DNA from 2 places in the Streptomyces sp. WZ-12 genome. Region 2 is predicted to be linked to the other one. Evidence: predicted binding sites of a transcription regulator. Region 2 holds the regulator's gene; the other holds the start of a gene.

Region 1 (3,106 bases), 670 kb from region 2:
CCGTCGAAGTAGCTCTGGGCGCGGGACTTGGTGCGGTCCACGAGCTGGTCGGGGACGAGCAGGGTGCCGGGCCCGTATTCGGGGCGCAGGCCACCGACGGCGCACGGGCCGAGGACCTGCCGCACGCCGAGGGAGCGCAACGCCCAGAGGTTGGCGCGGTAGTTGATGCGGTGTGGCGGGAGGTGGTGGCCGCGGCCGTGCCGCGGCAGGAAGGCGACCGAGCGCCCGGCGATCTCGCCGAGGAACAAGGAGTCGCTGGGTCGCCCGTAGGGGGTGTCCACCGTGATCTCGGTCACGTCATCCAGGAAGGAGTAGAACCCCGACCCGCCGATAACGCCAATCTCCGCATCAGCCATGCGATCACACTATCGGGCGCCCGTGCCGGCCCGCGGGCGGTTCGGACCGTCCGGCTCCCGGGAATGCGGCGGGCCCCGCCGCTCCTGGTGGGGAGCGGCGGGGCCCGGAAGTCCGCTCGCGGGCGTCGGTGCCTTGGTCAGGCGGCCGAGCCGGTGCTGGCCTTGGTCGTCGACTTGCTGTCCGAGGACGACGAGGTGGAGCCGGACGACGAGGACGACGACGAGGAGGCATCGGACGACGAGGAGCCGTTCGACGATGCGCTGCTCGACGAGGAGCTGCTGGCCGGGCTGCTGCTGGATGACGAGCCGCGGCTGTCGTTGCGGTAGAAGCCGGAGCCCTTGAAGACGATGCCGACCGCCGAGAACACCTTCTTGAGGCGTCCGCTGCAGCTTGGGCACTCGGTGAGCGCGTCGTCGGTGAACTTCTGCACGGCCTCAAGGCCCTCGCCGCACGCGGTGCACTGGTACTGGTAGGTCGGCACTTGACTTCCTCCTGGCACTCTCACTCATTGAGTGCTAACGACGCTCCATCTTGCAGTATTCCGGCGCCCCAGTCCACCGCGAACGGCGCACGGTGACCGACTCCACGCCCGCCCGCGCCCCCGGGTTCGGGCCCGTTCAGGCGCGGCTCAGCTCCCGTTCCGGCTCGCCGACGGCGTCCTCGGCGGCGCCGGTCGACCCGGCGACGACCGCCGAGGAGCGGGGCACCAGGTGGGCGCGCAGGCTCAGCAGCACCACCAGGGCCAACGCCGTGCCGACCAGCGGCACCAGGAAGCCGGAGCTGGGGCCGAAGCGGTCCGCCAACTGACCGGCGGAGGTGGCCGCGGCCGCCTGGCCCAGCGCCACCGCGCCGGTCAGCCAGGTGAACGCCTCGGTCCGGGCGGTGGCCGGGACCAGGGACTCGACCAGGGTGTAGCCGGTGATCAGCGCGGGGGCGATGCAGAGGCCGACGACCAGGCCGACGGCGCCCAGCAGCGGCACCGCGGTCACCGCCCACAACGGGGTGGTGGCCAGCGCCAGCAGCCCGTAGGCGACCAGCAGGCGGCGGCGCGGGCCGACCTTCCAGGCGATCGTGCCGCAGGCGATGCCGGCGAGCATGTTGCCGCCGGCGAAGATCCCGTAGAGGACGCCGTTGATGCCGGGCTGCCCGATGTGCTCGGTGAGCGCGGTGAGCGAGACCTGCATCCCGCCGAAGACCGAGCCGATGCCCAGGAACGCCACGATCAGGAGGCGCACACCAGGGATGGACAGCGCCGAGACCCGCGCCTGGTCCAAGGCGCTCTCCCGGTGGACCGGCGGCTGGGTGCGCCGCTGCGAGGCGAACAGCAGGCCGCCGGCGAGCGTCAGCACGGCCTCGGCGACCAGGCCGGCGGCCGGGTGGATGCCGGTGCACAGCGCGGTCGCCAGCACCGGGCCGACGACGAAGGTGAACTCGTCGGTCACCGACTCGAAGGCGGCGGCCGTCGGCATCAGCGGGGTGCCGCCCAGCTTCGCCGCCCAACGGGCCCGCACCATCGGGCCGACCTGCGGCGTCGAGGCGCCCGTGGGGACGGCGACGGCCAGCAGCGCCCACAGGGGTGCGTGTGCCAGGGCGAGCACGATCAGCGCCGAGACGCCCGCGACGTGCACGAGGACGCCGGGGATGAGCACCGCCCGCTGGCCGAACCGGTCGGCCAACTTGCCGCCCTGCGGGGCGAACAGGGCCATCGAGACGCCGGTGGCGGCGGAGACCGCGCCGGCGGTGCCGTAGGAGCCGGTGGTGGACTGGACGAGCAGGACGATGCCGATGGTCAGCATCGCGAACGGCTGCCGGGCCAGGAAGCCGGGCACCAAGAAGGTCCACGCTCCGGGCGTGCGCAACAGTTGTCCGTAACCGGGACGGGAATCCTTGACCGCGGATGCCACGGCCGGGCCTTTCTGCCGCCTGGTAGCGCTGCCCCGCGAGGTCGTCACAGGTGCGCGCCGAGAGCTGTCCTCTCGCGCAGGACCGAGTGATACCGCATGGTCCGCACCGAAAGAGGTGGCTGCGTGTGGCAGGGGACCGCGGCCGCCGAGCGGTCGCGCCAGCTCTGCGTCAGGCAGAGTTGGTTCGTGATCCGTACAAAATACCGTTTCGATAGTACAGGTCATATGGGGGAGAAGCCCTGGGATTAACCAGGACTTCACGGGGATTTCCTTGGCATCCGTGGAGAGATAGCGCACATGCGGCGCCCGGCCGGACAAGCCGGGCGCCGTGCCGTGCGGGGCCCGGCCACCCAGGGGCGGCCGGGCCCGCCGCCTCAGCCGACCTCGCGCCTCCGGGTGCGGCCGGCCCCGCCCTCCTGGGGCTCGCGCTCCGTGGCGGTGCCCAGCCAGCCGGCCAGCTTGCCGCCCTGCGACACCGCCTGGAGCCGGCGCTCGGCCGCGTCCCGCACCGGGTCGGTGGCGACCACCAGCAGCTCGTCGCCGTGCCGCAGCACCGTCGTCGGGGAGGGCACGAAGCTGGCGCCGTCCCGGACGACGAGGGTGACGGCGGCGCCCGCCGGCATCCGCAGCTCGCCGACCTCGACGCCGTGCATCCGGGACGTGGGGCCTATGGACGTGGACAGCAGGTGGCCGCGCAACCGCTCCAACGGGGCCGACTCGATGCCCAGGTCGGCGGCCTCCTCGTCCTCGCCCAGCCGCAGCCGTCGGGCCAACCAGGGCAGCGTCGGGCCCTGGATGAGGGTGTAGACCACGACCAGCACGAAGACGATGTTGAAGACCGTCTC
Region 2 (3,106 bases):
ACGATGGGGTGGCGGCAGAGATCGGTGAGCGCGGTGGGCATGCCCACATCGTGTCACGCCCCTCGCCCTGCCCAGAACCGGGGCGACGGCCGCGGGAAACCCCCTGACCACCGCCCCGACCCGTGCGCCTACCGCCCGTTGAACGCGTCCTTCAACCGCGAGAACAGCCCCTGTTGCCCGGGCTGGAACTGTCCCTGCGGGCGCTCCTCGCCGCGCAGCTTGGCCAGCCGGCGCAGCAGTTCCTCCTGCTCGGGCTCCAGCTTGCTCGGGGTCTGCACCTCGACGTGGACGATCAGATCGCCGCGGCCGTTGCCGCGCAGGTGGGTCACGCCGCGGCCGTGCAGCGGGATCGACTGGCCGGACTGGGTGCCGGGCCGGACGTCGACATCCTCCATGCCGTCGAGCGTCTCCAGGGGGCACTTGGTGCCCAGCGCCGCCGCGGTCATCGGGATGGTGACCGTGCAGTGCAGGTCGTCGCCGCGGCGCTGGAACACCGGGTGAGGCAGCTCGTGGATCTCGACGTAGAGGTCGCCGGCGGGGCCGCCGCCGGGGCCGACCTCGCCCTCGCCGGCCAACTGGATCCGGGTGCCGTTGTCGACACCGGCCGGGATCTTGACCGTGAGGGTGCGGCGGGAGCGGATCCGGCCGTCGCCCGCGCACTCCGGGCACGGGGTCGGGACGACCGTGCCGAAGCCCTGGCACTGGGGGCAGGGTCGGGACGTCATGACCTGGCCCAGGAAGGACCGGGTGACCTGCGAGACCTCGCCGCGGCCGCGGCACATGTCACAGGTCTGCGCCGAGGTGCCCGGCGCGGCGCCCTCGCCGCTGCACGTGGTGCAGACGACGGCGGTGTCGACCTGGATGTCCTTGGTGGTGCCGAACGCGGCCTCGCTCAACTCGATTTCGAGGCGGATCATCGCGTCCTGGCCGCGGCGGGTCCGCGAGCGCGGGCCGCGCTGCGAGGCCGTGCCGAAGAACGCGTCCATGATGTCGGAGAAGTTCCCGAAGCCCGCGCCGAAGCCGCCCGCGCCACCGGCGCCGCCGGCCTGCGAGAGGGGGTCGCCACCGAGGTCGTAGACCTGCTTCTTCTGCGGATCCGACAGGACCTCGTAGGCGGCGTTGATCTCCTTGAACCGCTCCTGGGTCTTGGGATCCGGGTTCACATCCGGGTGGAGCTCGCGCGCCAGCCGCCGGAAAGCCTTCTTGATCTGGTCCTGCGAGGCGTCACGGCTGACGCCGAGGACCGAGTAGTAATCCGTGGCCACTTACGACTCCGCGAGGATCTGTCCGACGTAACGTGCCACTGCGCGTACCGCTCCCATCGTTCCGGGGTAGTCCATGCGGGTCGGTCCGACCACGCCCAATTTCGCGACGGCCTCGTCGCCCGAACCGTATCCGACGGTGACGACCGAGGTGGACGTCAGGCCCTCGTGAGCATTCTCATGCCCGATGCGTACGGTCATGCCCGAGTCGTTGGCCTCCCCGAGCAGCTTGAGCAGCACCACGTGCTCCTCAAGGGCTTCCAGCACCGGCCGGATGGTCAGGGGGAAATCATGCCCGAAGCGCGTCAGATTGGCGGTGCCGCCGATCATCAACCGCTCTTCGGTCTCCTCCACCAAAGTCTCCAGCAACACCGACAGTACTGTCGATACGGTGGCCCGGTCGTCCTGTTCGAAGGATTCCGGGAGATCCTGCACGAGCTGCGGGACGTCGGTGAAACGGCGGCCGACGATCCGGCTGTTGAGCCGGGCGCGCAGGTCCGCCAGGGACGTCTCGCCGAACGGCGTCTGGCAGTCGATGAGCCGCTGCTCGACGCGGCCGGTGTCGGTGATCAACACCAGCATCAGCCGGGCCGGGGCCAGCGCCAGCAGCTCGACGTGCCGGACGGTGGACCGCGTCAGGGACGGGTACTGCACCACCGCGACCTGTCGGGTGAGCTGCGCCAGCAGCCGCACGGTGCGGCCCACCACGTCGTCGAGGTCGACGGCGCCGTCCAGGAAATTCTGGATCGCCCGCCGCTCGGGGACGGACAGCGGCTTGACGCCGGCCATCTTGTCGACGAAGAGGCGGTAGCCCTTGTCGGTCGGGATCCGGCCGGCGCTGGTGTGCGGCTGGGCGATGAAGCCCTCGTCCTCCAGGGCCGCCATGTCATTGCGGACGGTGGCCGGGGAGACGCCCAGCTTGTGGCGCTCGGTGAGGGCCTTGGAGCCGACCGGCTCCTCCGTCCCTACGTAGTCCTGGACGATGGCGCGCAGCACTTCGAGCCTGCGTTCACTGAGCATTTCCGCCACCTCCAGTCGGCCGTCCCGCCGGTCGTCTCTTCACTGGCACTCACCTGGCCCGAGTGCCAGACCCGCAGCCAGTGTACGGCCGGGCGGAGCGGATACAGCAAGGGCGGGCGCACTGAGGGCTTACCCACCACCGCCTGATCCGACCCGGGGCCGCCCCGGAGAGTTCCCTGAGCGATCCCTTGGAAATCCCTTATACGACGGCTCGTTGGCGCTCCGGGCCCGCGCCACAGGCGCATCGCGGTGCGCCCCACGAGGTGCTCGTGCCCGCCGGCTTTCCGCCGGGTTTCCACCGGGTGCGGGGCAACGCTATCGCGGGGGCGCTAGCGTCCTGCCATGCGCACCACTTGGGAAGAGGCCGGCTGGGAGCGGCTCGGCACCGGCGTCGTCCGGCGCCGGATGCCCGGCTGGGACGAGACGATCGGCATGATCGCCGGCGCCGGCGGGGTGTTGCTCGTCGACACCGGTCCGACCCTCGCCGCCGGGGCGGAGCTGCGCCGCACGGTCCGCGGGGTGCTGGGCCGCGATGTGACGCATGTCGCGCTCACCCACCCGCACTTCGACCACGTACTGGGCACCGCGGCCTTCGCCGGCGTCGAGGTGTACGGCGCGGCGGGGGTGGCCGGGCTGCTCCGGGACGGCGGGGAGGCGCTGCGGCAGGACGCGGTCCGGCACGGCGTGGCCCCGCAGGCCGCCGCCGAGGCCGCGGACCACCTGGTCGTCCCGCGCCACCAGGTGGACGACCGAACGACCCTCGACCTCGGCGACCGGGAGGTGCTGTTGGCCGCCGTCGGCCCCGGTCACACCGCCCACGACCT

Evidence for each region. Region 2 encodes HrcA, which represses chaperone genes, less so after heat shock. Its sites were predicted from a motif close to TTNGCACTCNGNNNNNCNGAGTGCNAA; they were not measured.
Region 1: PV796_RS23000 (FmdB family zinc ribbon protein) is a predicted target of HrcA. The motif match lies at 850-876, and genes of this name have one in related genera.

Annotation. Positions count from the first base shown of each region.
Region 1 covers NZ_CP118574.1:5,297,259-5,300,364, forward strand. Annotated here, with positions in the region: gene PV796_RS22995 (S-methyl-5'-thioadenosine phosphorylase) at 1-356, opposite strand, end outside; gene PV796_RS23000 (FmdB family zinc ribbon protein) at 494-838, opposite strand; gene PV796_RS23005 (MFS transporter) at 975-2,261, opposite strand; gene PV796_RS23010 (potassium/proton antiporter) at 2,636-3,106, opposite strand, start outside.
Region 2 covers NZ_CP118574.1:5,970,873-5,973,978, reverse strand. Annotated here, with positions in the region: gene PV796_RS25775 (nitronate monooxygenase) at 1-41, opposite strand, end outside; gene dnaJ (molecular chaperone DnaJ) at 129-1,265, opposite strand; gene hrcA (heat-inducible transcriptional repressor HrcA) at 1,266-2,282, opposite strand; gene PV796_RS25760 (MBL fold metallo-hydrolase) at 2,625-3,106, shown strand, end outside.